Regions from separate parts of the Pseudodesulfovibrio aespoeensis Aspo-2 genome, predicted to be linked through region 1. Evidence: predicted binding sites of a transcription regulator. Region 1 holds the regulator's gene; each other region holds the start of a gene.

Region 1 (7,597 bases):
ATCATGGACGCCACCCACTCGGTGCAGTTGCCCGGCGGCCTGGGCGGAGCATCCGGCGGGCAGCGTGAATACGTGCCGGTGCTCGCCTGCGCAGCAGTGGCCGCCGGGGCCGACGGAGTGTTTCTGGAGACCCACCCCGACCCGGACGCAGCGTTGTGCGATGGTCCCAACAGCCTGCCGCTGGATAAAATCGAGTCTCTGCTGGTTCGGCTCAAGGCTATCTGGGAGTTGAACAATGGATGATGGCGTCATGGCGCTGGCCAGCAAAATACGGCTGCTCGTGCTCGACGTGGACGGCGTGTTGACCGACGGAGGGTTGTACTACGATGCCGACGGCCTGGTCATGAAGCGATTCAACGTCCAGGACGGCTTCGGCATCAAGCTGGCCCAGTCCGTGGGGCTGGAGATCGGCGTCATCACCGGTCTGGACCAGAAGCCGGTGGCCAAACGCATCAGGGAACTCGGCATCGTTCACTACTATCCGGGCAACCACAAGAAGCTTCCCCATTTTCTTGAGATGTGCGAAAAGGCCGGGGTCAGTCCCGGCGAGGCGGCGTTCATGGGGGACGACTGGATCGATCTGGCCGTGATGCGCGAGGCCGGGCTGGCCATGTGCGTGCCCAACGCCCAGCCTGAGGTGCTTGACGCAGCCGACTGGGTCTCCACCCGCCCCGGCGGACACGGCGCGGTACGCGAGGCCATCTCGTTCATCATGCAGGCCAGGGGGCTTACGGAAGACGCGCTGAAACAGTGGGCGGAGTAGATGAAAAGGCGTCCCGAGCTGCTGCTCGTCACGATCTTCCTGGTGGGCCTTGCCCTGGGCATCGCGGTCAAGGCCGTCTTCTTCTCCGACGAGATCATCGAGCCCACGGCCCTGGAGCCGGTGGAGGGCAAGTCCCGGGCGCAGCTCCTTGACGAGGCGGATATCTCCGCCGAGGACATCGAACTGGTGCAGGGCACCCAGGGCGCCATGACCTGGAAGCTGCTGGCAACATCGGCCCGGTACAACCAGGAGCGAAAGCTGGTCGGCGTGGACAGGCCGCAGCTTTCCGCCTATTTCGGGGTGGACCGGCAGGAGGTCTATGTCAAGGCGGACCGGGGTGAGGTCGATCAGCCCAACGACAACCTGACCCTTTACGACAACGTGACCGGGCGGTTCGGCTCGCTTGCCCTGGACGCGGCGCATCTCGACTATGTTGGAGCCATCGACAAGGTCTATCTCAAGGGCGGCGTGACCGTGCGCAGGCCCGACATGACGCTCAAGGCGGCAGCTGTGGAGATCGATCTGGTCACCCATGAACTGAAGGCGGCCGGAGGGGTGGAGGCGCTGTTTGCGCCCAAGGGATTTGACGGAAGCCCGTTCTTGGACCAGGGCAGGGAGTAAGGCTTTGATGAATATGACAGGCAGATTTTTCACGGTGGCCCTGTGCGTGCTCGTGTTCGCCTCGGTGGCGCAGGCCGCAGACTGGGGCGAGATACGCGAGGCCGCGAACACGCTCAACGTGCGCGAGGACCGCACGCCCCGCAGCGAGCATGTGGTCACCCTGGCCAAGGGCCAGCGGGTTAAGGTCGATTTTCTGAGAGACGGTTGGTACGCGATTTTTCCCGTCAACGAGACCGAGCGTAGCGAGAAGCGGGCCATGGGCTATGCCAACGCCAAGTATCTCGTGCCGGTGACGGCGGGCGCGCCTGCTCCCCTCCATGACACGCAGCCGGAAGAGTCAGGAGACACGTCAGGGGAAGCGTCAGGAGAAGCGGCGGCAGAAGTGTCTGCTGCCCTGACCGGTCAGGACCAGCCGGTTGCGGCCAAGCCTGCGCGAAGCGGCGAAGCAGGGGTGCAGGGCGAGGGCGCGGTCAAGGGGCCGGTGGCCTCCACACCGCCAGAACCCATCCAGGTGGGCGTTGACCCGAGCCAGGTGCCGGTCAAAATCACCTCGGACCGCATGACCTACGATGAGAACGGCAAGGTCGTCTCCTTTGTGGGCAACGTGGTGGCCGTACACGGCGAACTGACCCTGTGGGCCAATCGGCTCTCGGCCTTCTTCTCGTCACGCAGCGGCAAGAAGTTCGCCGTGGACAGCATCGATCGGATCGTGGCCGAGGGCGACGTGCGCGCCCAAAAAGGCAAGACCGAAGGATCGTGCGGCAAGTTGACCTACCTGGTCGAGGAGCAGATTCTCAAGATGGAGGAGGACCCGATCCTCAAGGACGGGCCGAACAGCCTGACCGGCAATGTCATCAACTTTTTCGTGCGCGAGAACCGCAGCGAGGTTGTGAGCGGCCAGGGCAAGCGGGTCCAGGCCATTTTCCTGACGCCCGAAAAGATCAAGGTGCAGTAGATGGCCGTCGGACTCATCGCAGCCAACCTCTCCAAACGGTACGGCCAGAAAGAGGTCGTGCACGGGATCAATCTCGAACTCAACACCCGCGAGGTGGTCGGCCTGCTCGGCCCCAACGGGGCGGGCAAGACCACCACGTTCTACATGCTCGTGGGCATCGTCAAGCCCAACACCGGGCATGTGTCGCTGGGCGGCGTGCCCCTGACCGACAAGCCCCTGCACGAGCGCGCCCGCATGGGCGTGAGCTATCTGCCGCAGGAAAGCTCCATCTTCAAGAAACTCACGGTGCGCCAGAACCTCCAGATCATCCTGGAGCAGACGGCCATGACCCCTGCGGCCCAACACCGACGGGCCAACGAGCTGATGGAGATGTTCACCATCACCAAGCTGGCCGATCAGGCGGCCATGTTTCTCTCCGGCGGCGAGCGGCGCAGGCTCGAGATCGCCCGCGCCCTGATCATGGACCCCAAGTTCATCCTGCTCGACGAACCCTTCGCCGGTATCGATCCCATTGCCGTCATCGACATTCAGGAGATCATCTCGGTCCTGAAAAGCATGGACATCGGCATCCTTATCTCCGATCACAACGTGCGTGAAACATTGAACATCTGCGACCGTGCCTATCTCGTGTACGAAGGGTCGGTCATTCTAGAGGGCAGCCCGGAGGAGATAGTGCAGGACAGCCGCGCCCGCCAAATCTATCTTGGCGAGGATTTCCGCCTCTGATCCCCTTTTTCCCCATCCTTCCGCTCTTGGCGATTTACACCAGGGTGAATCATTGGTACACTTTTTTCATGTGGCGTATTCTCTGGTATTAATCGAGACGCGACAGTGGGTTATAAGTATTGTGTTGCGTCCTTTTGTGATGTGTGGCAGTGTCTGAACCAAGAATCGCATGTGATGGTGAAATAAAGTGAAACGAACCCCCGGAACGCAGTCGCGATGACTCTGGTCCGAGAGGCTTAGAATATGGGATTGGAACTCAGGCAGCAACTCAAGCTCTCCCAGCAGCTGGTCATGACCCCGCAGTTGCAGCAGGCCATCAAGCTGTTGCAACTCTCGCGACTGGAGCTTTTGGAGACGGTCCAGCAGGAACTCATGGAGAATCCGTTTCTCGATGAGACCGAAGTCGAGACCGAGATTCGCGAACCTGAGAAGTTGACTGAATCCCAGGCCGAGGAGGAGCTTGTCCGCACTGCGGACTGGGAAAACTATCTCGGCGAGTTCTCCAGCACATCCAAACAATCCACGGCCCGCGACTCCGAGATTCCTGAGGAGGGGCTTTCCTTTGAGGCGCGTCTGGCCTCGAAGCCGACCCTGGAGGGGCATCTCAACTGGCAGATGCGGCTCTCCAACTTCACCGAGCGCGAGGTCGCCATTGGCGATGTGGTGGTCGGCAACCTCGACCACAACGGGTATCTCCAGGCGACCATTGAAGAGATCATGAGCATGGTCACCGCCACGCCCGAGGAGGTGGAGTCGGTTATCCGGCGGTTGCAGCGGCTCGACCCGGTGGGTGTTGGGGCGCGCACCCCGCAGGAGTGTCTGCTGGTGCAGATGGAGGTGCTTGGCTACGACGATCCGATCCTGGTCTCCCTGGTCCGCGATCACCTGGAAGACCTGGAGAAGAACCGTTTCAAGCCCCTGGCGCGCAAGTTCAAGATTTCCATGGACGAGCTCAAGGAGTACATCGAACAGCTCCAGACGCTCGACCCCATGCCCGGCTCCCACTACGCCAGCGCCGAACCCCATTATGTCAGCCCGGATGTTTTCGTCTACAAGTACGGCGAGGATTTTGTCATCATCCTCAACGAGGACGGGCTGCCCCGGCTCCAGATGAACTCTTTCTACCTGGAGACCATGCAGGGGGCCAAGAACAAGGAAAAAGAGTATTTCCAGGAAAAGATGCGATCTGCCGCCTGGCTGATGAAAAGCCTGTACCAGAGGCAGAGAACCTTGTACAAAGTAGTTGAGAGTATTGTCCGCTTTCAGCGTGATTTCTTTGAGGAAGGCGTGACAAGACTCAAACCGCTCATCCTCAAGGAGGTGGCAGAAGACATCGAGATGCACGAGTCCACCGTCAGCCGCATCACGACCAGCAAGTACGTGTCCACACCGCACGGCATCTTCGAGTTGAAGTTTTTCTTCAACAGCGCGCTGGATCTCAATGACGGCTCCCAGGTAGGCTCCGAGAGTGTCAAGGCGCTCATCAAGCAGATGATCGCCGCGGAAGACCATAAAAAACCCTTGAGCGACGAGCGGATAGGCGAGATACTTCAGGAGAGGCTCGAAGTGAACATCGCCCGCCGCACAGTGGCCAAATACCGCTCCGCCATGGGCATAGCGTCGTCTTCCAAGAGAAAGCAGTATTTCTAAGGCAGGCTTTCAGCACGTTCAACCAGGAGGAATGTATGAACATAAGCTTCACTTTCAAGAACTTTGAGCCGTCCGATCATCTCAAGGGCTATGCGCAAAAGCGTTTTGAAAAGGTGGGCAAGTATGTTTCCGACGCGGAGGCCGACCTCCAGGTCAACCTGCTGGTCGACAAGTTCCGCCACAAGGCGGATATCATCCTGAATGCCGACGGCATCCATATTTCCGCCTATGAAGACTCCGAAGACATGTACTCGACCATCGACATGGTGCTCGACAAGCTGGAAGCCCAGATGCGACGGATGCGCGAAAAGATCAAGGACAGGACCAAGCAGGCGCGCGGCAACAAGGTCCAGATGAACTTCCTGTCCTACGGGAGCATTCCCGGAGAGTCCGGGCCGACCATAGTCGGCACCGACACTTATGAACCAAAGCCCATGTCCGTTGACGAGGCGGCCCTCCAGTTGGAGACCCTTGACAACGAGTTCCTCGTGTTTCTCAACGCCGAGACCGAGGGAGTGAACGTAATCTACAAGCGCAAGAACGGCGACTTCGGTCTGATCGATCCTGGAAACTAAGCATGAAACTCGGTGATTACCTGGACAAGGACCTCGTCCTTTATGACCTCGCCTCCGCCACAAAGCCGGAGGTGCTTGAAGAACTCCTCGCCCCGGTGGGCGTGAAATATCCAGAGATGGACACGGACCTCGCGGTCCGTGTCCTTCTTGATCGTGAAAACCTCGGCACCACGGGCATCGGTGACGGCATCGCCATCCCCCACGGCAAGCTCGAAGACCTGGAGCAGGTCATTGTGGTGGTCGGCAGGAGCGTCTCAGGGGTCGATTTCGCGGCCCTGGACCACAAGCCGTGCGCCATCTTCTTTCTTGTGCTCGCCCCTGAGCAGGTGGCAGGCATGCATCTGCGCATCCTGGCCCAGGTCTCCCGGGTGCTCAAGGACGAGGCCTTCCGGCGCGAGTTCATGGAGGCCGAAAGCAACGAGGCGCTCTGGAAGCTCCTCGAAGAGGTCTAGCCTGTGCAGGAGCCATGTCAGTGACGCCAGCCAACACCTTTCCCATGGTCGTCGTGACCGGCATTTCCGGCTCTGGCAAAAGCACGGCGCTCAAGGTCTTCGAGGATCTCGGCTTCTTCTGCATCGACGGTCTGCCGTCGGGCATGTCTCCGAAGATCGCCGATCTGATCCTCAAGCAGGATTCCAAGTACCGCGGGCTGGCGCTGGGCATGGACATGCGTCAGCCGGAATTTCTGGAAGGGTGGGACACCGCCCTTGAGGAGCTGGCCAACATGGGCATCACCCCCCAGGTGCTCTTTCTCGAAGCCAAGCTCGGCGTACTCATGCGGCGCTACGCCACCACCCGCAGGCCGCACCCCCTGGAGAGCCAGTCCTTGGGCCTTGAGCAGGCGCTGGAGCAGGAGAAATCGCTCCTCGACCCCATCCGCGCCAACGCGGAACTGGTGCTCGACACCTCTGACTATTCGGTCCATGACCTGCGCCGGGTCATCCAGACCAAATGGTCGGCCATCGAGGAGCTGGGGCGGGGCATGCGCGTGCACATCATCACCTTCGGATTCAAGTACGGCGTGCCGTCCGAGGCGGATTTCGTCTTTGACCTGCGCTTTCTGCCCAATCCCTATTTCGACAAATCCCTCAGGCCGCTTTCCGGGCTGGACGAGGCCATTGCCGACTATGTGCTCGGCAGCGAGGTCGGGGCCAAATTCAATGAGAAATTTTTAGAATTCATCACCTATGTGCTGCCCCTGTACGCCGACGAGGGCCGCTACAGGATAACCCTGGCTCTGGGGTGTACGGGCGGAAGGCACCGTTCGGTCAGCGTGGCCGAGTCCGTGCTGGCGACGCTGAAGGAAAAAGGGTATGCAGTCACCATTGAACACAGACATATGGAACTGGGATAGTCATGGCTGCGAAGAATGATAAGAATGACAAGAATGCAATGGTCGGCGTGGTGCTGGTCACCCACGGCACCTTTGGCGAAGGGCTGCTCCAGGCGGCGGTCATGGTGCTGGGACCGCAGGAGAATTGCGTTGCCGTTGGCGTGGACGTCTCCACCGGGGTGGACGAATCCATGGAGGCTATCCGCAAGGCCATCAAATCCGTGGAGAGCGGCAGGGGCGTGATCGCGCTGACCGATCTCTTTGGCGGCTCGTCGACCACCATGAGCCTGTCGCTGATGAAGTCGGAGCGGCTCGAGGTCATCACCGGCGTCAACCTGCCCATGCTGATCGCCACGCTCTCGTCGCGGCTCATGGAACTCGACGCCCTGGCCGACAAGGCCATGGGGGCCGGGCAGCAGGGCATCAAGGTGGCAGGGGCCATGCTGCGCAAACGGGCGGCAGACAAGGCAAAGCCATGACCCTGGTGCGCATCGACAACCGTCTTATCCACGGCCAGATCATCGAGACGTGGCTGCCCTACACCGGGGCCACCGCCGTGGTCGTGGCCAATGACCAGCTCGCTGCCGACATCCTCCAGCAGGAGATCATGTCCCTGGCCATCCCGGAGACCGTCAAGAGCGCCTTTGTCGGGGTGGAGGGTGTGGTCGAGGCTGTGGCCCGTTACCATTCGGTTCGCGAGACGGTCGGAGTTCTCGTCCTTTTTTCCAACTGTGCCGATGCCAAGAGGGCGTATGACTCCGGATTTGCCTATGATGTCCTGAACATCGGCAACGTCCACTACAGTCCCGGAAAGCGGCAAATATCGCCAAGCGTCGCCCTTTCCACCGAGGACGAGGGGTGCCTCAAGCAGCTCTCCAGACGTGGGGTGGCCCTGGATTTCCGCTGTGTCCCCAACGATCCCGTGCAGGTGAGGTTCTAGTCGTGGCCTTGTCGAATCCTTTCCTCTGGTTTGC
Region 2 (7,597 bases), 580 kb from region 1:
AGAAGAGACGCTTCTCTTCGGCGATGCGCCGGGTGCGGTTGTGCCGGTGCTTCTCGGCCAGGGCGTCCACCTTGTCGGCCATGCCGGGCACGGCGTCCAGCCCGGGCGCGGGCCGGGCAAAGAAGAACCCCTGAAAGACATCGATCCCGTTGGCCAGGAGGCACATGGTCTCCTCGCTCGTCTCCACGCCCTCGGCCAGGACAAGGCAGCCCAGCCGGTTGGCCATCTGCACGAAACTGCGCGCCACCTCAAGCTTGTGGAACTGCTCGTTGACCCCGCTGATGAGCGAACGGTCGAGCTTGAGCACGTCCGGCTTGAGCAGCGGAATGCGGTCCAGGTTGGAGAAACCCGCGCCCACGTCGTCAAGCGCGATGAGGAAGTTCTTTTTCCGGTAGAAGCGGACGAACTCCAGCAGGGCGTCCATGTCCTCGCACCGGGATTCAATGATCTCGATGATGACGTTGTTTGGACTGATGTCGCACCGCTTGATCAGCTTGAGCAGGTGGTTGGACCCCCTGGTGTCCTCGCTGATACAGGCGGCGTCGATGTTCATGGAGAGCATGACGCTCTTGTCGCGCCGATGCAGGGCGGCGAATGATTCCGCAGCCCGCGTGCGGCAGACACGGTCCAGGGCGAGCCGCGTCTCCGGGTCGCTGGCCAGGCCGAACAGGACCGACGGCGGGATGATCTCGCCGCTGGCCCCATCAAACCCCCGGCTGAGCGCCTCAAGCCCGATGACGGCCTTGCGCTTGAGCGAGACCTGAGGCTGGAAATGGGTGACGATGGCGCCCGTCTCGATGATTTCGTGGAGGTCGGTCACAGTGATGGGCATAAGGGTGTCTGTCGTCATTTCAGCGTTGTCCGCGGGCGGGCTTGATTCATGGATATTCTTCGGGCAAGGGCCGGGGCGGCTTGGGCCGCCCCGGATCCCGTATGTCATCGCATTTCCGTTCCTAGAGGATTCCGTCCTCGCCCGTTCTGATGCGCATGGCCTTGGCCAGCTCGGTCACGAAGATGACGCCGTCGCCTTCCTTGCCCGTCTGTCCGGCGGCCTTGATGGCCTCGATGGCCTTGGCCTCGAAGTCGTCGTTGACGCCGATCTCAAGGCGCACCTTCTTGAGCAGGTTCACCTCCATCTGCACGCCGCGATAGGTCTCGGTAAATCCCTTCTGCCGACCGGAGCCAAGGATATTGGTCACGGACAGGGAGTATATCTCCTTGGCGTAAAGCGCCTGCTTCACGTCGTTGAGCTTTTCGGGCCTGATGTATGCTATGATGAGCTTCATTTCACTAATCTCCTTGATGATGTCTGATGATCGCGGATGTCGCCTACTCGTTGCTGAAGAGCTGGAATCCGCTGTAGGACTCGCTGCCGTGCTCGGCAATGTCCAGGCCCTTGAGCTCCTCTTCCTTTTCCACGCGCAGGCCGAACACGCCCTTGATCACCGTCATGAGGATGAAACCCGCGCCAAAGGCCCAGGCAAAGAACACGCCCACGCCGATGAGCTGCACGCCCAGCTGGGCGAATCCACCGCCGAACAGCAGACCGCCGTCGGTGTTGAACAGACCGCAGGCAATGGTGCCCCACGCGCCGCACACGCCGTGCACGGACGCCGCGCCGACCGGGTCGTCGATCCTGAGAACCTTGTCGATGAACTCAATGGACAGAACCACCAGCAAACCGGCGATAAGCCCAATGACGATGGAGGAACCGGGGCTGACCGTGGCGCAACCGGCGGTGATGCCCACCAGACCGGCCAGGGCGCCGTTGAGAGTCATGGAGATGTCGGGCTTGCCAAAGCGGAACCAGGAGATGCACATGGCTCCGAGCACGCCCGCGCAGGCGGCCAGGGAGGTGTTCATGGCGATCAGGCCGATGGTGTCGTCGGCAGTGGTGGTGGAACCGGGGTTGAATCCGAACCAGCCGAACCAGAGGAGGAACACGCCCAGAGCGGCCAGCGGGATGTTGTGGCCGGGAATGGCCTTGGCCTTGCCGTCTTCAGTGTACTTGCCCACGCGCGGGCCGAGGACCAGGGCACCGGCCAGGGCTATCCATCCGCCCACGGAGTGGACCACCGAGGAACCGGCGAAGTCGACGAAACCGAGGCCTTCGAGCCAGCCCGCGCCGTCATCGCCCAGCCACAGCGAGCCCCAGGCCCAGTGGCCGGAGATGGGGTAGATGATGCCGGTAACCACGATGGAAACCAGGACGTAGCTCCCGAACTTGGTGCGCTCAGCCATGCCGCCCGAAACGATGGTGGCGGCGGTGGCGGCAAACACGGACTGGAAGAACCAGAAGGTGTAGGACCAGGGCAGGTCGGCCTCGCCCACGCCGCTTAAGGCGTAGCCGGAGGTGCCCATGAAACCGCCCGCGTCAATGCCGAACATGAGGGCGAACCCGAACAGGAAAAAGCAGATGGAACCAACGGAAAAATCCAGAAAGTTCTTCATCATGATGTTGCCTGCCGATTTGGCGCGGGTGAAACCGGCCTCGACGCAGCCGAACCCGGCCTGCATGAGCATGACCAGAAAGGCGGCCACGAGCGTCCACAGGATGTTGGCGTTGGACTGGGTGAGGTACTCCACCTCTTGTGCATGGGCCAGGGCCGGGGCGAGGACGGCCATCATGGCCGCCATCCCGATGGCGACCTTTGCATAAACGGGGGTCAGGGACTTTCTCAGAAACATTTGGATACTCCTCCTTGGATGAAATGCGTTTCTACCTGCGCTCCCCATATCAAAACCCGTGCCAAACACGGCAAGTATTGCTGTTCATGTAAAATTGCTCCAAAAGACAGTTTTTTTATAGTTATAATTTTTCAAAATTGTAACTAGATGCATTTTTGAAACATGCATTTTCGACAAAATATGTCAATATGAGGAACCATGGAAAAATGACCGCCGGTCGCACGATTATATGGTATTAGGCTCCATCCCCATGAAATCCTGATGAAAGTTTTTGTTGACAGAATTTTCTTCACGGTGTAGCTCTTGTCTCCATGAACATCACCACTGGCCTCCCCTCCTCCTTTACCTCCTTTTATTTTGGATATTGGTATAGCCGCACGCGCGGTCTCGGGAGAGGTACACTGTAAGCCAGGTGGTGGGTTACAACCGAAAAACAAAGACAAACCTCTTCAAGGGCCGCGGGCGAAAGCCGGCGGCCCTTGTTTTTTCCAAGGGACGTGACGGCGATCAGGCAGACCCGCAGCCTGCAAGGGACAACCGCAGGAGAACGACATGCATATCGGCAAAGCGATCAGACTCGAAAGAATCTTCAACCGGAACACAGGCCGGACCATTGTGGTGCCCATGGATCACGGCGTGACCGTCGGCCCCATCGACGGGCTGGTGGACATGCGCGAAGCCGTGGGCAAGGTGGTGGACGGCGGGGCCAACGCGGTCATAGAGCACAAAGGCCTCGTGCGATGCGGCCACCGCGCCACCGGGCGCGACGTCGGCCTGATCGTCCACCTCTCCGCCTCCACCTCCCTCTCCCCCTTCCCCAATGCAAAAAGCCTCGTCGCCTCTGTGGAAGACGCTGTGCGCCTGGGTGCCGATGCGGTCTCCATCCACTGCAATCTCGGCGACGCAACCGAAGCCGCCATGCTGGCCGATTTCGGCAAAGTGGCCTCGGACGCCGCCAACTGGGGCATGCCGCTGCTGGCCATGGTCTACGCCCGCGGCCCCAAGGTTAGCGACGAATACGCCCCGTCCGTGGTGGCCCACTGCGCCCGCGTGGGCACCGAGCTGGGAGCGGACGTGGTCAAGGTTCCCTACACCGGCGACATCGAATCCTTCGCCAGGGTCTGCGACTCCTGCTGCGTGCCCATCGTCATCGCGGGCGGGCCGAAACTTGACAGCACGCAGGCATTCATTCAGATGGTGCATGACTCCCTGCAGGCGGGCGGCGCAGGGCTCTCCGTGGGCCGCAACGTGTTCCAGCACGCCAACCCCACCCGACTGGTCGAGGCCCTGAACATGGTCGTGCACGGCGACGAGACAGTGGAAGCCGCCCTCGCCCACATCAACGAATAATCTACCGGAAAAACAATGAAAACCATCATCTTCAAAGCCATCCCCTTTGACAAGACCCTGCTCACCCTGGCCCTGGAGTCGGGCGTGGACGCGGTCATGGTCGAAAAGGAGCAGGTGGCGGCGGTCCAGGCCCTGGGCCGGGTCACGGTCATCACCCCCAAGGACTTGCCTGTGGTCGCCCTGACCCAAAAATCCGACGAGGAAGAGGCCGTGGCGCGCATCAAAAAGGGCGAGAACATCGTCCTTGCCAAGGGGTGGGAGATCATCCCGGTGGAAAACATCCTGGCCCAGGTGGACACCCTGGCCCTGGAATGCGAGAATCTGGACCGGGCAATCCTGGCCGCAGGCATCCTGGAGCGCGGCTGCGATACCATCGTGGTCCTGCCCGAAGGCGCGACCGACCTGAAACGCATCGTCGCGGAACTCAAACTCTCGCAGGGAACCATGGAACTCGAGACCGCCACCATTACCGCCATCAAGCCAGCCGGGCTCGGCCACCGCGTCTGCGTGGACACCATCTCCATGCTGAGGCGCGGCCAGGGCATGCTGGTGGGCAATTCCAGCGCCTTCACCTTTCTGGTGCACGCTGAAACCGAGTCCAACCCCTATGTGGCCGCGCGGCCCTTCCGGGTCAACGCGGGCGCGGTCCACGCCTACACCCGGATGCCCGGCGACAAGACCACCTATCTCGAAGAACTGGCCGCCGGAACCGACGTGCTCATCGTCGGCGCGGACGGCTCCAGCTCCCTGGCCACCGTGGGCCGGGTCAAGGTGGAGGTCCGCCCCATGCTGCTCGTCACCGCCGAGGTCAAGGACAAGAACGGTGCCCGCCAGGGACAGGTCTTCCTGCAAAACGCCGAGACCATCCGCGTGGTCAGCGACAAGGGCGACCCGGTCTCGGTGGTCACCCTCAAGGTCGGCGACAAGATCCTGGTCAAGACCGACGAGGCGGGCCGCCATTTTGGCATGCGCATCCAGGAAGACATAAAAGAAGCCTAGCAGGATGTTGAAACCGCACCGTCTGCTTCGTTGCTTCGGCTGTCCCGGACTCTTGCGTATGAAGAATACGCTGCGATCCCGGAACACCCTCGCGCCTCGCATCCGGCACGGTTTGAACATCCTGCGGAATATGGCAATGCACCGTCTGCTTCGTTGCTTCGGCTGTCCCGGACTCTTGCGTATGAAGAATACGCTGCGATCCCGGAACACCCTCGCGCCTCGCATCCGGCACGGTTTGAACATCCTGCGGGACGCAGGACCGCGTCCGGCTTTGAACTCGGCATAACGGGCTAGAAACTTGGAGATACGTCATGGCTGACACGACCGACAACGGCAACATCCCCGACCTGGGGGAGTTGCGCGAGAAGATAGACCGGATCGACAGACAGATCGTGGACCTGCTCAACCAGAGGGCCGACGTGAGCCTTGGCGTGGGCCGGTACAAGGCCGCGCACGGCGAGGCCATCTACAAGCCCTTTCGCGAGCAGGAGGTGCTCAACAAGATCGCGGACTCCAGCCCCGGTCCCCTGCCCGACAAGCACCTGCGCACCATCTATCGCGAGATCATGAGCTCCTCGCGCCATCTGCAACGCCCGGAGCGGGTCGTCTATCTCGGTCCCGAAGGCACCTTCTCCTACTTCGCGGCCATTGAGCACATGGGCAGCGCCGCCGCCCTGACCCCCAAGAACAATTTCGAGGAAATATTCCGGGCCGTGGCCGAAGAAGGCGCGGAACTCGGCGTCATCCCGCTCGAAAACTCCATCGAGGGCACCGTGGGCCAGGTGGTGGACCTGTTCATGAAGTACAAGGTCTACATCCAGGCCGAGGTCTTCAGCCGCATCAGCCACTGCCTCATCTCAAACGCGGAAAAGGCCGAGGACGTGGAGGTGGTCTACTCCCACCCGCAGCCGCTGGGCCAATGCCGCGACTGGCTGCGCACCCACCTGCGCGACGTGCCGACCATCCCCATGGAGTCCACGGCAGAGGCCGCCAAGGTGGTGGCGGGCAAGAAGGCCGCCGCCGTGATCGGCCACATCAAGCTGGCCGATCTGCACGGCATGAACGTTCTGGCCCAGTCCATAGAGGACATCCCCGACAACTGGACCCGGTTCCTGATCATCGGCGCATCGCCCTCCAAGGAAGGCAGGCGGGACAAGACCACCCTGCTCTTCACCCTGCCCGACAAGCCCGGCGCGCTGGCCAGGGTGCTGACCACCATCGCCCACCAGTCCATCAACATGACCAAACTTGAATCGCGCCCCTTCCGCGGCGAAAAATGGAAATACGTCTTCTTCACCGATCTCGAATGCGACCTGGGCAAGGCCAAGTACGAAGAGGTCCTGGAGGACATCAGGCAACAATGCCATACCCTGCGGGTGCTCGGCACCTACCCCACCCAGGAGGAGAGACCATGACCCCAGAGCCCGTCACCGTCGTCGCGCCGCCGTCCAAGTCGCTGTCGCACCGCACCCTCATCGCCGCGGCCCTGGCAAACGGAGTGTCCGAGATATCCGGCGCGCTGGACAGCGACGACATCACCCGCACCAGGGGTTGCCTCGCGGCCTGCGGCGCGACCATCGAGGAGCACGGCGACATGCTCACAGTCACCGGCATGGAGGACGGCCCGCGCGGCGGCAATGCCGACGGCAAGCACAAGGACGAGCCCCCGGCTGAGCTGTTCATGCACGAGTCCGGCACCACCTGCCGGCTGATGACCGCCGTGGCCGCTGCCGGACGCGGGACGTTCCGCGTCCACGGCGCACCGCGCATGCACGAGCGGCCCATGGCCGAGCTGACCGACGCCCTGGCCAAACTCGGCGTCAGGTTCGCCTTCGAGGACAAGCCCGGCCACCTCCCCTTTGTCATGACCACCAAGGGGTATTCCAATAAGAAGATCGAGATCACCCTCGAAGAGAGCAGCCAGTATCTCTCCGGCCTGCTCCTGGGCGCGCCCCTGGCCGATCACGAGACGGTCATCAGCGTCACCGGCAACAAGGCCGTGTCCTGGCCCTATGTGGCCCTGACCCTGCGCATCATGGAAGATTTCAAAGCCGGGTTCGAGGTGGAAATCCGCAAGGACAACCGCTGGCAGGCCGTGCCCTGGCGCTCGGTCAAGACCGTGACCCCAGGCTCCATCCGCTTCGTGGTCAAGCCCACGGGCTACCGGCCCGCCCATTACCGCGTGGAGGGCGACTGGTCCAACGCCAGCTACTTCATGGCCGCCGGGGCCGTGGGCAGGCAGCCCGTGCTGCTCAAGGGGCTGGCCGCCGACTCGCTCCAGGGCGACCGCGCCATCATGGACATCCTGAGCCAGATGGGCGCGACCATCAAGGTGTCGTTTACCGGCATCCTGGTGGAGCCCGGCCCCCTGCACGGCATCGATATCGACATGGGCCGCTGCCCGGACCTGGTGCCCACCGTGGCCGCTGTGGCCGCCTTTGCCGCCACGCCCACCACCATCAGGAACGTGGCCCACCTGCGACTCAAGGAGACCGACCGGCTTGAGGCCTGCGCCGTGGAGGTGGCACGCACCGGCTGCCGCACCGACATCGCCGACGAC
Region 3 (7,597 bases), 1.4 Mb from region 1:
CGCGCAGCGTGATCATGCGCCGGGGCGGGTGGATGAAGTTCGGGCATAATGCCAATGTCATCATTGAGTCGCGCATGACTGACATGGGGGAGGGGTGTGCCTATTACAGTCAAGGGTGCAGGTTGGAGAATCGGTGATTTTTTTCGGTATGGGCGAAGGGAAGGAAAAGGGGAGAGAGAGGAAAGGGAGAGGAAGGGGAGAGATAAGGAAGCCGCCTTCGGCGGAATGGGGAGTTGGGTGAGGATTTCGCTCCTCCGTCGCGACTTACTTTTGGGCCAAAGCGGCCAAAAGTAAGCAAAAACCGCTTTTGAAGACGTGTGATCGGGTCTCCCGCGTCGGACACCAGTATCATCGACCTGCTGGCGAAACAGTTGGGAGCGGTCGAAGACTCCGCTCCCGCCGGGTTTCGCCCTGCCGCAGGCCGATGCAACTGGTGCCACGACGCTCCCGCCCATTGCGGGGCTGACGAGAGGGAGAGCGGGGATGGCGTGGCTGGGCAGGACATAAAGAAAAGATCGGGGGTCTTCTTGTGAATTAACCCCTGCCGCGTGAAACAGCGATGGCCTGTCCATCCCGAAAGGGTGGGCAGGCCATCGCTGTTCCACGCGGCTCTTACCGCCGGAGGCTCGCTTGGGGTCACAGGCCGTAGGCCCTTGGCGGGTCCAGGGCAGCGCCCTGGCCGCCGGAGGCATTAAGTTGTTATCGCTCGCCTTTTCTGAAGGGGATGAGCAGGGCCTTGGGGTAGGCGGCGCGGCGCGACATGATGATCAGGGCGATGATGGAGAAGGCGTAGGGCATCATCAGGTAGAACTGGTAGGGGATGGTCATGCCGGACTGTTGTTGCACGCGCATCTGGATGGCGTCAAAGGCGGCGAAGAGGATGCAGCCGAGCAGGGCCTTCCCGGGTTTCCAGGAGGAGAAGACCACGAGCGCGATGCAGATCCAGCCGCGGCCATTGACCATGCCGATGTAGTAGGCGTCAAAGGCGGACATGGTCAGGAACGCGCCGCCCACGGCCATGAGGGCGCTGCCTGCGACCACGGCCCAGGTGCGGATGGCAAAGACCGAGAGGCCCTGCGCCTCGACGGCCATGGGATTTTCTCCGGCCATGCGCACGGCCAGGCCGACCGGGGTGCGGTAGAGGACGTAGGCCACCGCGCCCACGGCCAGGAAGGCGGCCATGGTCAGGGCGGACTGATGAAAAAGGACCTGGCCGACAAAGGGGATGTCGGTGAGCAGGGGCGGGTCCAGGGGCTGGAACGGGACGATCTTGGGCGGCGTGGTGGCGCGCGGCAGGAGCATGCGGAAGACAAAGGAGGAGAGGCTGGCCGCGAGCATGGTGATGCCCAGGCCGGTGACGTGCTGGGACAGGCCGAGATGCACGGTGAAGAGCGCGTGCAGCAGGCCGAACAGGCCGCCGATGAAGGCGGCGAAGAGCACGCCTGTCCAGAGATCGCCGCCCATGTAGACCCAGGTCCATCCGGCCATGCAGCCAGCGGCCATGATCCCTTCGATGCCGAGGTTGAGCACGCCCGCGCGCTCGCAGAGCAGCTCGCCCAGGGTGCCGAAGATGAGCGGCGTGGCCATGCGGATGGTCGCCATCCAGAAGCCGGTTTCCAGGAGGAAATTCAGGATTTCCATGTCATCTCCACCTGATCCGGTATTTAGTCAGGAACATGGCCACCAGCACGGCCAGCAGGCAGACTGCGGTGGTCACGTCCGCGATGTAGCTAGAGACATTGATGGCCCGGCTCATGGAATCGGCCCCGATGTAGACGACGGCCACGAACAGGGCCGAGGCCACCACGCCGAGCGGATGCAGGGCGGCGAGCATGGCCACGACAATGCCGGAGTAGCCGAAGCCGGGCGACAGGTCGAGGGTCAGGTAGCCCTTGACCCCGCAGAGTTCGGCCACGCCGGCCATGGCTGCCAGCCCGCCCGAGAGCAGGGCAGTGCGCACGGTGGCCGCACCCACGGGCATGCCTGCAAAGGCGCTGGCCCTGGGGCTCGCGCCCACGGCGCGGATCTCGAACCCCCAGGTGGTGGCGCGCATGAACCACCACACGCCAACGGCACAGGCCAGGGCGATGAAAAAGCCGAAATGCAGCCGGGTCTTGGCCAGGATGAGCGGGAGCATGGCCTCGTCCACCATGGGCGCGGCCTGGGGCCAGCCCATGGCCATGGGGTCTTTCCACGGCCCGAAGACAAGCCAGTTGACAAAAAGGATGACGATGAAATTGAGCAGCAGGGTGGTCACCACCTCGTCCACCTGGAGCCGGGTCTTGAGCAGGGTGGGGACGAGCAGGAGCAGCCCGCCGCCCATGGCCCCGGCCAGGAAGAGAGAGGGGATCATCAGATACGCGGGCATGGCGAACGGCCCGGTGCCGAGCCAGGTGGCGACGATGGCGCCCATGTAGAACTGCCCCTCGCCGCCGATGTTCCAGAGCTTGGCGCGGAAGGCCACGGCAGCGGCCAGTCCGGTGAGAATGAGCGGGGTGGCGCGGGTCAGGGTCTCGCTGATGGCGAACTTGGAGCCGAGCGCGCCCTGGAGCAGGAGCGCCCAGCCCTGCACGGGCGAGGCCCCGCCCCAGACCAGGAGCGCGGAACAGACGAGCATGGCTGCGCCCACGGCGATGACCGGGGCGAGCGCCCGCATGGCCAGGGAAACGGATTCGCGCGCTTCGAGCCTCATGGCCTGACCTCTGCCGCGCCGGGCATGGCGCGGTTGTCGGGCATGACGTGGTCGCCGGACATGAGCAGCCCCAGCTCGGCGCGGTCCACCTGGGCGGTGGGCACGGGCGCGGACAGGGAGCCCTGGTACATGACCTGGATGCGGTCCGCCACCTGGAAGAGCTCGTCAAGGTCTTCGGAGATGAGGACCACGCCCGCGCCGCGCGCGGCAGCGTCGAGGAGCTGCTGGTGGACATAGGCCGTGGCCCCGACATCGAGCCCCCAGGTGGGCTGGTTGACCAGGATGACCGAGGGCGCGCCCGAGAGGACGCGGGCCAGGATGAGCTTTTGCATATTGCCGCCCGAGAGGGTGCGCACCGGCGCGTCGATGCCAGGACAGCGGACATCGAAGGCCTCGACGAGCTGCCGGGCGCGCGAGGCCAGGGCCTTGAAATTCATGATGCCGCGCCGGGCGAATCCGGGCAGCCGGTAGACCTCTGTGGCCAGGTTTTCGAGCACGGTCATGTCGGCCACCAGGCCCGTGCCGGTGCGGTCGTCCGGCACCCGGCCCACGCCAAGGGCGATCATGCCAGCCGGGCTGGGCGCGTGGACGCGCTGGCCGTGGATGACCATCTGGCCGTGGTGGGGGACGATCAGCCCGGAGAGCAGGTCGGCCAGCTGGGTTTGCCCGTTGCCCGAGACCCCGGCGATGCCGAGGATTTCGTGGCTGTTCAGGTTGAGGTTGAGCCCGTCGAGGAGCGGCTTGTTCGTGTGGCCGCGCACGGTGATGGCGTCGAGGGAGAGAATCTCCCCGCCCTGCCGGGGCTCGGGGCGGCGCGTCCTGGGGATGTCACTGCCGACCATGGCCCGGGCCAGCTCGCCCGCCGTGGTCCCGGCTGTGGCCGACTCGAACACCACCCGGCCATGGCGCAGGACCACGCAGCGGTCCGAGGCGGCCATGACCTCGCGCAGCTTGTGGGTGATGAAGATGACCGAAAGCCCCTGGTCCACCAACTGGCGCAGGGTGGCGAAGAGATGCTCGGCCTCCTGGGGTGTGAGCACGGCGGTGGGCTCGTCAAGGATGAGGATGCGCGCATCGCGGAAAAGGGCCTTGAGGATTTCCACGCGCTGGCGCTCGCCCACGCAGAGCCGCCCGACCAGGGCCGAGGGGTGCACGCGCAGGCCGAAGCGGTCCATGAGCCCGGTCAGCCGGGCCAGGGCGGCGCGGGTGTCGCGGGCGGGCGAGAGCAGCGACTCGGTGCCGAGCATGATGTTGTCGAGCACGGTCATGTTGGCGGCCAGGGTGAAATGCTGGTGGACCATGCCCACCCCGGCGGCCAGGGCGGCGCGCGGCGTGCCCTGGGGCAGGGGGCGGCCAAAGACCTCGACCGTGCCGCTGTCGGCCACATAGTGGCCGAAGAGGATGGACATGAGCGTGGTCTTGCCCGCGCCGTTCTCGCCGAGCAGGGCGAGCATTTCGCCCTGGCGCAGGTGGAGCGTCACGTCCTGGTTGGCCGTCACGGACCCGAAGGTCTTGGTGATGCCGCAGAGCTTGAGCACGGGTTCGGTCATGGGGCCCCTGGGCGCGGGATGGGCCGCCCCGCAAGGTGCGAGGCGGCCCGGTCATGCTGCGTCTAGAAGGTGGACTTGGGCTCGGAATCGTTGATCTCGACCACAAGGCTGCCGGACAGGATGGCCGCCCTGGTCTCCTCGACCTTGGCCTTGATGTCCGCCGGGATGGTTGCGTCGAACTCGTAGTAGGGGGCGAGGGACGCGCCGCCTTTGCCCATCATGGTCCATTCGCGGTAGTCCTCGGCCTTGAACTCGCCCTTTTTGACCAGCTCTATGGCGTGGTTGAGGGCGGGTTCCATATGCCACAGGGCGGAGGTAACGACCACGTTCCTGCCGTTCTCCTCCTTGTTCATGTCGTTGACGTTGCCAAAGGCGATGATGCCTTTTTCCCGGGCCGCGTCCACCACGCCGCCGCGCTCGGCGTAGAGCACGTCCACGCCGGACTCCACCTGGGCAAAGGCGAACTCCTTGGCCTTGGGCGGATCATACCAGGAGCCGATGAAGGAGACCTTGAACTCCACCGCCGGGTTGACGGATTTGGCCCCGGCCATGAAGGCGTGGAAGAGGCGGTTGACCTCGCCGATGGGGTAGCCGCCGACCATGCCGATCTTGTTGGTCTTGGTCATGGAGCCCGCGATCATGCCCATGAGGTAGCACGGCTCGTGGATGTAGTTGTCGAACACCGCGAGGTTGGTGCCGCGCGGGCCAAAGGAGTCACCCATCAGATAGGCCACCTGCGGGTAGTCGGCAGCGGCCTTGGTCACATCGCGGGAGATGCCGAAGGCCTCGCCCACCACGAGGTTGACGCCGTTTTCCGAATACTCGCGCATGACGCGGACATAGTCGGTGTTGGAGACCTTCTCGGAAAAGACGTACTCGATCTCGCCCGCGTCCGCGGCCTTTTGCAGGGCCTTGTGCAGGCAGGCGTCCCATTTCTGCTGGATGGGCTGGGTGTAGATGCCCGCCACTTTGATCTTGCCGGACGCCTGGGCCGCCCCGGCCAGGGTCGTGACCGCCAGACAGAGCACGGCGGCGATGGTCAGAAAGCGTTTCATTGGGAATCCTCTCCTCGGTTGGGGTATGCGCATGGACCGCAGCGGTGTCGCCCAGGTGCGGCGTCACAGGAATGCAACGCTAATGCCAGAAATGCGGCACAGAGTAAATGGTACGGAAAACCGGGAGAATGAGGGATCAGGCGGGCGACTTCGCGTCAGTGCAGCGGGCAGTGCGGCGGTCAAGGTATGACAATAATGGAAGATTCCGGCCACGAAAATGGACGGTTTTGACAAGGGCGTACACAACCCGGAGGCAGGGGAACGGCGGTCCGGGGCTGGCCCGGACCGCCGCAGGGATTACTTTTTCGAATCCACGTACCAGCCGCTCGATTTGGTCAGCAGGTCCTGGACCCGGCCCACCAGGGCGTGGGGGTCGGTCAGGTAGCCTTCGAGCAGCAGGGCGGACTCGAAGAGCTGGTTGGCGGCCTGATCGATGAACGGATCAAGCGCGTCCTTCTCGAAGATGGTCAGCATGTTGCGCACCAGGGCGTGGTCCGGGTTGACCTCCAGCACCTTTTTGGGGATGGAGGTGTCCTTGCTGATGACGCGCATGATCTTGTCCATGGAACTGGTGACGTTGCCGTCCGGGTTGGCCAGGCACACGGGCGAACCGGACAGCCGCCGGGACACCTTGACCTCGGTCACGGCCTCGCCCAGCACGTCCTTGATGCGGCTGAGGAGCTTGTCCAGGGTGGACTTCTGCTCGTCGTTCAGGGGCGCGGCCTGCTCGTCCTGCTCCAGGGTCTCGAACCCGTCGAGGGTGGCCATGTCGGCGTGTTCCGCCGCCACCAGGGCGTGGCCGTCAAAGTCGCGCAGGGCGTCCATGACAAACTCGTCGATGGGCTCGAAGAGGTAGAGCACCTCAAGGCCCTTCTTGCGGAAGACCTCAAGGTGCGGGGAGAGGCCGAGCGCCTCGCGGCTGGGGCCGTAGGCGTAGTAGATTTCCTTCTGCCCCTCCCTGGCCCGCGACAGGTAGTCGGCGAACGAGGCCAGCCCCGTGGCCCCCGACGACGCCGAGGGGCTGGCCGAGGAGTTGAAGCGCACCAGCCGACCGAACTTGTCCTTGTTCAGGAAGTCCATGTACCCGGCCTTGAAGAGCGTGCCGTGGGCGTGCCAGAATTCGGCGTAGCGGTCCGCGTCGTCCTTGGCTATCTTCTCCAGGTTGTCGAGCACCTGCTTGACCAGGGTGGAGCTGATCTTGCGGATGAGCAGGTTGTCCTGAAGCGTTTCGCGCGAGATGTTCAGGGGCAGGTCCTCGGTGTCGACCACGCCCTTGATGAAGCCAAGATACTCGGGCAGCAGGTCCTTGTTCTGCTTCTCGATGAGCACGCGGCGCACGTAGAGATCAAGCCCCCGGTTCTCGCGGTTCATGCCAAAGGGATCGCCGCCGGTTTTGGGCGTGAACATCAGGGCGTTGAACTGCACGGGCGCGTCCACCGAGGTGTGCAGGGTGTCGAGCGGGTCCTCGGAGTCGTAGGTCAGGAACTTGTAGAACTCGGCGTACTGATCGCCTGTGATCTGGAACTTGGGCTCGCGCCACAGGGCGGTGACCGTGTTGACGCGCTCGCCGTCCACCAGGATGGGAAAATTGATGAAGTTGGAGTGCTTCTTGATGACGGACTTGAGGTGCGCCGTGTTGGTGAACTGGGAGGCCAGATCCTCCTTGAGGCGGACCACGATGCGCGTGCCGCGCGCCATGGACTCGCCGCCGTTCTCGCCCGTGGCGTCGTCGATGTCCTGGAGCTTGTAGTCGTTCTTCCCGTCCGAGGTCCAGGCCACGGGCGCGGCGTCCGGCTCTATGGAGCGGGTGGTCACCTCCACCTCGTCGGCCACCATGTAGACCGAGTAGAAGCCCACGCCGAAACGGCCAATGAGGGCGTCGAGGGGGGCCTTGCCCTCCTGGGCCATGCGGGTCAGCTCGGCGGTGCCGGAGTGGGCGATGGTGCCGATGTTCTTCATCAGCTCGTCGCGGGTCATGCCCACGCCCGTGTCCGTGATGGTGATGGTCCTGGCGTCCTTGTCCGCCTCGATGCGGATTTCGAGCGGGGTGTCGTCCTGGCCGCCTTCGGCGGTGGTCATGAACCGGACCTTTTCCAGGGCGTCCGAGGCGTTGGACACCAGTTCGCGCAGGAATATCTCCTTGTTGGTGTAGAGCGAGTGGACCAGGATGTCGAGGAGTTGGCTGACCTCGGCCTTGAACTTGTGGGTGGTTTTTTTGCCCATTCAGGTATCCTCCAAAGGGTAATGTGCGCGGCCAACCGGCGGGCGCTCGGCCCGCGCGGCGGTGCGAAAATGGTATG
Region 4 (7,597 bases), 1.2 Mb from region 1:
GCCGCGAGGCCTACTTCCACCGCCTCGATCAACTGCTGGCCGCAAAGCCCGTCACCTGATCGCCACTTGACATATCCGCTGATACGGATATGAAGTTTCTATGGAAACGTTGGCCACCCAGTTCAAATCCCTTTCGGACGCCACCCGGCTGCGGATACTCAACCTCCTGGCGGGCGGAGAGCTGTGCGTGTGCGACCTGATGGCGGTGCTCGGCCTGCCCCAATCCACCATCTCGCGGCACCTGGCCTACCTGCGCAAGCACGGCTGGGTCGATGCCCGGCGCAGCGGCAAGTGGATGCACTACCGCCGACCGCCGCAGCCCACGCCCTTCATGGCCTACGCCTTCGCGCTCCTCGACGAGGAACTCTCGACCAATGCCCAGGCCGACGCGGACACCCGCGCCCTGGCAACCCGGCTCGCCGCCGAGGGGAAGTCCCCCTGTGGCCGCGACTGACCGCAAGGAGAAGCCCATGCCCGCCGTCAAACAACTTTCCTTTCTCGACCGTTTCCTGACCCTGTGGATATTCCTGGCCATGCTCGTGGGCGTCACGCTGGGATACCTGTATCCAGGGGTCAAGGACGCCATCAACGTCTTCCAGGTGGGCACCACCAACATCCCCATCGCCGTGGGCCTGATCCTGATGATGTACCCGCCGCTGGCCAAGGTGCGCTACGAGGAACTGCACCGGGTCTTCCGCAACTACCGCGTGCTCGGCCTCTCCCTGGTGCAGAACTGGGTCATCGGCCCGCTGCTCATGTTCGGGCTGGCTATCGCCTTCCTCTCCGGCCACCACGAGTACATGGTCGGCCTCATCCTCATCGGGCTGGCCCGCTGCATCGCCATGGTCATCGTCTGGAACGACCTGGCCGACGGCGACACCGAGTACTGCGCCGGGCTGGTGGCCTTCAACTCCATCTTCCAGGTGCTCTTCTTCTCGGTCTACGCCTACATCTTCATCACCATGCTGCCCGGCTGGTTCGGGCTTGAGGGCGTGGTGGTGGACATCTCCATGGGCCAGATCGCGGAGTCGGTCTTCATCTACCTCGGCATCCCCTTCCTGGCGGGCATGGCCTCCCGGTTCATCGGCCTGAAGACCAAGGGCAGAGAGTGGTACGAGGAAAAATTCGTCCCGGCCATCGCGCCACTGACCCTCGTCTTCCTGCTCTTCACCATCCTGGTCATGTTCTCCCTCAAGGGCGAATACATCGTGCAGCTGCCCTTTGACGTGATCCGCGTCGCCATCCCGCTGTGCATCTACTTCCTGGTCATGTTCCTGGTGTCGTTCTACATGTCGGCCAAGGTGGGGGCCACCTACGAGCAGTCGGCCACCCTCTCCTTCACCGCAGCCTCCAACAACTTCGAGCTGGCCATCGCCGTGGCTATCGCGGTCTTTGGCATCGACTCGGGCGTGGCCTTTGCCGCGGTCATCGGCCCGCTGGTGGAGGTGCCGGTCCTCATCGGGCTGGTGGGCGTGTCCCTGCGCATCCGCAAACGGTTCTTCCCCCACGCCGTGAACACCCCCACCGGCGTGTGCCATGTGACTTGCAAGCCGGAGTAGACGGGGACGGACGGTTTGGGGTAGCCTCCCGGCCATGAGCATCCCGCCGTCCCGCAGCCACAAGTTGGCCCCGATCCTGTGGTTTTTGTGCCTCGTCTTCGCGGCCTCCTGGGCCGTGCAGTGGTTCCAGCTCAAGAGCGGCGTGCGCTTTGACCCGGCCAGCCCGGTGTACACGCCCACCCCGTGGCTGCTGCTGACCATGTGGGTGCCAGGGCTGGCCGCCCTTGGCGTGACCGCCTGGACCGAGCGCGGCTCCCTGCGCCGCATGGCCGACAGCCTGTCCCTGCGCACCGGACCCGCCGGGCCGTACTACCTGACCGCGCTCCTGGTCCCGATCGTCTTCGCTGTCATCCACGGGCTCAACTGGGCCGTGGGCTTCAGCGCCCCGGACCCCGGCCTGCATGCCCTGAACCAGACCTCGGCAGAGCCGCACGACCTGACCTCGCTGTTCACGGTCATGCTCCCGGCCTCCATGCTCATCGGCCCGGCCATCCAGTACGTCTTTGCCCTGGGCGAGGAGCTGGGCTGGCGCGGTTTCCTGCTGCCCCGGCTGATGGTCCTGGGCAAGCCCATGGCCTATCTTGTCCTGGGCGTAGCCTGGGGGCTGTGGCACGCCCCGCTCATCCTGGCGGGTTTCAACTACCCCGGCCATCCCCTGGCCGGTCTGGGCATGATGTGCGCCATGACCTCGGCCCTTGGCCTGTTCATCAACGAGATGACGCTCGGTTCCCGCTCGGTGTTCCTGGCCGCCTTCATCCACGCGGCGGTCAACGCCCAGGTCCAGGGCGTCTGGATGTGGCTCTTCCCGCAGGCCAACCCGCTCCTTGGCGGCAGCTTCGGCCTGATCGCCGTGCTCGTCTGGCTGGGTGTGGGCGTGCTCACGGTCCGCCTGATGGCCCGCAGCAGGGCGCGGGAGCAGGGGTCGCGGATTCCCCTCTGATCCCCTGGCCTTTGATCGCGCCGTCCTGACACGGCGTGGCACACCATTTGCTTTCATCCGCAAAAAACGGAACACCCGTCACAATTCCGGCGGGACCATCCGGCATTGCGGAGGAAGCGCATGCAGATAGAGAAGCACCAGCTGGCCCAGGCCCTGAACCTCGTCCTCGCCGACACCCCCGACGCCTGGGAGGCGGGCTATTATGGCCGGCTCATGGCCGACTGCATCGGCAGCCAGGACTACCAGTACCCGGTCTTTGACTACGAGTACAAGGACCGGCGCATCCTCTACACCCATGTCCACAACGCGGTGATCCGTTCCGGCCCCATGGATTTCTTCGAGTTCGGCGTGTTCCAGGGCGAGAGCTTCAGGTCGTGGATGGAGATCAACACCCACCCGGCGTCCCGGTTCTTCGGCTTCGACAGCTTCGAGGGGTTGCCCGAGGAGTGGCGCTCCAGCAACCTGCCCAAGGGGCATTTCTCCACCAACGGGGCGCTCCCGGACATCAACGACCCGCGCGGAACCTTCATCACGGGCTACTTCAACAAATCCCTCCACCCTTTCCTGACCGGCTATGAACGCAAGAACCGCATGGTCATCCACATCGACTCGGACCTGTGCTCCTCCTGCCTCTACGTGCTCATGACCATGAACCCGTGGATCGCACGCGGCACAGTCATCGTGTTCGACGACTTCGGCCCGGCGGACGAGTTCGCCGCCTTCCACCACTGGTACACCTCCTGCTCACGCACCTGGAAGATCCTCGGCACCCGCACCGACCTCGTCAAATTCGCGGTGGCGGTCACCAACTAGTCCAGCCTGACCCGACGCAAAAAAGGGAGCTTATGGCATGCGCCATAAGCTCCCAGACTGTTTTCTGGTGGAGACGAAGAGATTTGAACTCTCGACCCCTGCCTTGCGAAGGCAGTGCTCTCCCAGCTGAGCTACGTCCCCTTGGGTTGAGGGTAGTTATCCCTTTTTGCGGGTGGCGACAAGTGTTTTGACAAGGGGCGGGAGCAGATTGTGCCGGGGTCAGAGGCCCAGCGCGGTGAGGACCGTGTCCGCGCGGTGGGCGTAGGTATGCTCGGCCAGGATCAGGGCGCGCCAGTCGCGGCGCAGGCTGTCGCGGGCCGCAGGGTTGGCGCGCAGCGTTTGGAACCGGGGCAGGATGTCTGCCGGAGCGGCAAAGGTCACGGGGGCGGTCAGTTCCTTGGGGAATATGGCCAGACCGGGGTTGGCGTCGGTCAGCAGCAGACCGCCCGCGCACCAGACGTCAAAGTGCCGCTGGGTCAGGCCCGCAGGGAGCTGCATGCCGGTGACGTTGAGGCAGGCCGAGGCCGCGCGGTATACCGCTGGCAGGGCTCCGTAGTAGTCGAGCGGCGGGCGCACCTGGGCCGTGACGCCCGGCGCGTCGCGCCACCCCTCATCGCCGAAGATGATCGCCTCGGGTCCGGCAGCGGCCAGACAGCGCGCCCGCCACGCGTATCCGGCGGCCTCGGCCCCCACGCCCACCCGGCGCACCGCGTTGCCCGGCCACAGAGGGACAGGGACGCGCTCGCGCCACCAGTGGGAGTCGGGCCGCTGGCCGCGCGCAAGCATGGCCTCTGCCTCGGCCAGCAGGGCCGGGTCCGGGGTCAGCCCGGCAAAGAACTCGCGCTTGCCCGGGAACTCGGAGCGGCCCACGAAGACGAGTTTGTCCGCAAGGTCACTGGCGCAGTCGGGCAGCGGGCCGCTGGCGGCGCGGTCCCCGGCGAACAATTCCGGGCTGGCCGCCAGGGGCAGGTGTTTGACCCAGCGCGCCCCGCTCTCCACCAGCGGACCGATGAAGGTATGGTCCGTGACAAAGAGTCGCGCCTGTTGCCAGAAGCCGGACTTGATGCCAGTGAGCAGATTGAAGGGATTGTCCACCAGCCAGACCCCCACCCTGACCCCGGCCTCGCGCAATATCTCGAAACCAAGGCCGAACGGCTCCAGTCCCCGGAAATTGACGCTGAAGAACAGGTCGGGCACGCCCTGGGCCAGGAGCCGGGGCAGCTCGGTGCCGGGCGAACGCTCCAACGCCTCGCGGTCCACACTCAGGACGCGCAGCCCCCTGGACTCGAAGGCCAGGGCCAGCTCGCGGGCCAGCATGCCGAGTGGGTCCGAGGGGAGCCAGACGGTCTTGCCATGCAGGGTGCCGGATGCGTCCTTTGCGCCAGGGCATCCGGATCTGGCCAGGGCGACCCTGGCAGCCAGGGGGGCGAAAAAGCACGGGAACGCCTTGAGCCCGGGCCGGTAGCGGACAATGGTGGCCGAGGCAGCGCGCTCCGGGGTGAACGCCTCTGGGGCAAGGGGCGAGAATCCAGCCGGGACGGCAGCTAGCCAGCCGTCGATCTGGTCGGCCATGGCCGGGCAGTCGAGGTAGGCGGCAGTGGCGAATTGGGGAAAGTGCGCGGCAGTGGAGGCCGGGTCCGGACCGAGGCCGAGAAAGATCACTTCGGACCCGCCGGGCAGGACTTCGAACTGGGCGGGATCGTCGGGCAGGGACTGGGCGTTGCCCAGCTCGTTGACGATGCGGACTCTGACGGGGCGGTTTGCCATGCTGCACTTGGCTTTTTCGGCGTATTCGGCTAGGAATCGCTCCACGCCGAGCAAGGAGCGCTGCCATGAAACAATATCAGGACAAATACTTCAAACGGGCCAAAAAGGAAAACTACGCGGCCCGGTCCGTGTACAAGCTCAAGGAGATGGACAAGCGGTTCGGCCTCTTCAAAAAGGGGCAGACCGTGCTCGACCTCGGCGCGGCCCCCGGCTCGTGGACCCAGTACGCCGGAGAGCGCGTGGGGCCGGAAGGGCATGTCCTGGCCGTGGACATCCAGGACACCAAACACACCTTTGCCGCCAACGTCACCTTTCTGCAGGCCGACGTGTTTTCCGACTCGCCGGAGCTGCTGGCGGCCATGGAACCGCTCGCGCCCTTTGACCTTGTTATCAGCGACATGGCCCCCAAGACAACCGGAATCAAGTTCGCGGATCAGGCCAACAGCCTGGAGCTGTGCGAGCGCGCCTTCGAGGTGGCGGCCAAGCGGCTGAAGAGGGGCGGCCACTTCGCGGTCAAGATATTCGAGAGCGGCGAGACCAAGGCCTATACCGACTCACTGCGCCCTCACTTTGAAAAAATCAAGCATTTCAAGCCGTACAGTTCAAGATCAGAGAGCAAGGAGATCTTCATCGTCGCGCTTGGCTTTGCGGGGATAGACGGGTAGAATTCCCGATTATTTTTGATAACAACGCTTTTTCGAGCATATTCAGGAGGACATATGGCCGGACACAGTAAATGGGCGAACATCCAGCACCGCAAAGGTCGCCAGGACGCCAAGAAAGCGAAATTCTTCACCAAGGCAGCCAAGGACATCATCCTGGCGGCCAAGGCGGGCGGCGGGAACCCGGAGGACAACTCCGGCCTGAGACTGGCCATCCAGAAGGCCAAGCAGGTCAACCTGCCCAAGGACAGGATCGAGAACGCCATCAAGAAGGGCACGGGCGAGCTGGCGGGCGGCGACTTCATCGAGGTCATGTACGAGGGGTACGGCCCTGGCGGCGTGGCCCTGCTCGTGGACGCGGCCACGGACAACCGCAACCGCACCGTGGCCGAGATCAGGCACACCTTCAGCAAGCACGGCGGCAGCATGGCCGAGGCCGGAGCCGTGTCCTACATGTTCAGCAAAAAGGGCGTGATCATCTTCGACAAGGAGAAGTTCACCGAGGACCAGCTCATGGAAGTGGGTCTGGAGGCCGGAGCCGAGGACATCATGGACGACGGCGATTCCCTGATCGTGCACACCGCGCCCGGCGACTTCATGGCCGTGCAGCAGGCGTTCACCGACGCCGGGATGGCCTTTGAATCCGCCGAGGTGGGCCGGGTTCCCGAGAACCTCATCCCCGTGGATGTGTCCACAGGCCGCAAGACCATGAACCTGTTCGACGCCCTGGAAGACAACGACGACGTGCAGAAGGTCTACCTCAACGCAGATTTCCCGGACGAACTGTTCGAGGACGAGTAGTCGGCCATGGGCCAGGACAGCGTGGTGGTCATCGGCCTGGACCCCGGATCGCGGGTGACAGGCTACGGCATTGTCCGCGAGTGTTCGGGCCAGGCCGAGCTGGTGGTCACCGGCACCATCCGCACCCCGGCGGGCAAGGACATGGGCACGCGCCTTGGCGTCATCTACACCCGGCTGGCCGAGCTGATCACGACCCACTGCCCGGCAGAGGCGGCCATCGAGAATGTCTTCGTGGCCAAAAACCCCTCATCAGCCCTCAAGCTGGGGCAGGCGCGGGGCGCGGCCATGGCCGCCTGCGCCACCCACGGCCTGAGCGTGGCCGAATACGAGCCGAGCAAGGTCAAGAAAAACCTGGTGGGCGTGGGCGGCGCGCCCAAGGATCAGGTGGCCTTCATGGTCGCCCGCTGCCTGGGCATCCGAAAACCCGACTGGCCCGAGGATGCCTCGGACGCCCTGGCCGTGGCCATCTGCCACCTGAACGAGCGGCGCATGCGCAAGCTCATGGGCGGCTGATCGCATCACTGAAGAAGCACAAGAAAAGGTTCATCCGACACTGGCCGGATGAACCTTTTTTTCGTGCGCCGGATCGCGGGCGGCTACTGCTTGCCCTTGCCCTTTGCCTTGGATTTGCCCGTGTCCGTGCCCATGGTGTCGTCCGCGCTCTTCCCCTTGCCCTTGCCGCTGGACTTGGCATTGCCCTTGGCGTTCACCGAGGGGTGTACGCCGGTTTCATTGGCAATGGCGCCCCAGCCCATGCCGGAGGCGCGCATGGACTGGATTTCGGCGGGTGAGCGGCCACTTTTCCGGGCAATGCCCTCGACCCTGGCGGTGTCGAGCTTCTGCTCGGCATACCGGCACTGCTCGCGGGCCTGCTCCAGGTCGCGATTGGCCGTGCGCTGCTGCTCCGGGGTGCCGCCCCTTCTGACCTCGTCGTACACTGCCTGGGCCTTCCTGACCCGCTCGTCCGCCTGGGCCGCGTCCTCGACCACGGCCCTGCCGACCAGCGAGACGAGATCGTCCGTGCTCAACGGGGCTGTGTCCTGGGCGTTGACCAG

Evidence for each region. The regulator sigma-54, encoded in region 1, starts transcription at its own class of promoters, with help from an activator protein. The targets are predictions, from matches to a motif close to CTGGCACGGNNNNTGCTT.
Region 2: DAES_RS04785 (ammonium transporter) is a predicted target of sigma-54. The motif match lies at 2,736-2,753, and genes of this name have one in related genera.
Region 3: DAES_RS01180 (BMP family protein) is a predicted target of sigma-54. The motif match lies at 5,369-5,386, and genes of this name have one in related genera.
Region 4: DAES_RS13105 (TylF/MycF/NovP-related O-methyltransferase) is a predicted target of sigma-54. The motif match lies at 2,535-2,552, and genes of this name have one in related genera.

Annotation. Positions count from the first base shown of each region.
Region 1 covers NC_014844.1:1,652,510-1,660,106, forward strand. The annotation lists gene kdsA (3-deoxy-8-phosphooctulonate synthase) at 1-243, shown strand, start outside; gene DAES_RS07405 (KdsC family phosphatase) at 236-763, shown strand; gene lptC (LPS export ABC transporter periplasmic protein LptC) at 764-1,384, shown strand; gene DAES_RS07415 (LptA/OstA family protein) at 1,398-2,339, shown strand; gene lptB (LPS export ABC transporter ATP-binding protein) at 2,340-3,065, shown strand; gene rpoN (RNA polymerase factor sigma-54) at 3,309-4,715, shown strand; gene hpf (ribosome hibernation-promoting factor, HPF/YfiA family) at 4,751-5,290, shown strand; gene DAES_RS07435 (PTS sugar transporter subunit IIA) at 5,293-5,742, shown strand; gene rapZ (RNase adapter RapZ) at 5,763-6,644, shown strand; gene DAES_RS07445 (PTS sugar transporter subunit IIA) at 6,647-7,102, shown strand; gene DAES_RS07450 (PTS sugar transporter subunit IIB) at 7,099-7,563, shown strand.
Region 2 covers NC_014844.1:1,073,241-1,080,837, reverse strand. The annotation lists gene DAES_RS04795 (EAL domain-containing protein) at 1-850, opposite strand, end outside; gene DAES_RS04790 (P-II family nitrogen regulator) at 954-1,286, opposite strand; gene DAES_RS04785 (ammonium transporter) at 1,330-2,688, opposite strand; gene DAES_RS04780 (2-amino-3,7-dideoxy-D-threo-hept-6-ulosonate synthase) at 3,241-4,038, shown strand; gene DAES_RS04775 (3-dehydroquinate synthase II family protein) at 4,054-5,037, shown strand; gene pheA (prephenate dehydratase) at 5,349-6,452, shown strand; gene aroA (3-phosphoshikimate 1-carboxyvinyltransferase) at 6,449-7,597, shown strand, end outside.
Region 3 covers NC_014844.1:264,481-272,077, forward strand. The annotation lists gene DAES_RS01160 (molybdopterin-dependent oxidoreductase) at 1-137, shown strand, start outside; gene DAES_RS01165 (ABC transporter permease) at 700-1,641, opposite strand; gene DAES_RS01170 (ABC transporter permease) at 1,643-2,692, opposite strand; gene DAES_RS01175 (ABC transporter ATP-binding protein) at 2,689-4,242, opposite strand; gene DAES_RS01180 (BMP family protein) at 4,305-5,297, opposite strand; gene htpG (molecular chaperone HtpG) at 5,595-7,520, opposite strand.
Region 4 covers NC_014844.1:2,815,390-2,822,986, forward strand. The annotation lists gene DAES_RS13085 (class II aldolase/adducin family protein) at 1-59, shown strand, start outside; gene DAES_RS17010 (ArsR/SmtB family transcription factor) at 101-454, shown strand; gene arsB (ACR3 family arsenite efflux transporter) at 471-1,559, shown strand; gene DAES_RS13100 (CPBP family intramembrane glutamic endopeptidase) at 1,594-2,499, shown strand; gene DAES_RS13105 (TylF/MycF/NovP-related O-methyltransferase) at 2,620-3,312, shown strand; tRNA gene DAES_RS13110 (tRNA-Ala) at 3,378-3,453, opposite strand; gene DAES_RS13115 (glycosyltransferase family protein) at 3,532-5,079, opposite strand; gene DAES_RS13120 (RlmE family RNA methyltransferase) at 5,145-5,744, shown strand; gene DAES_RS13125 (YebC/PmpR family DNA-binding transcriptional regulator) at 5,799-6,542, shown strand; gene ruvC (crossover junction endodeoxyribonuclease RuvC) at 6,549-7,055, shown strand; gene DAES_RS13135 (hypothetical protein) at 7,139-7,597, opposite strand, start outside.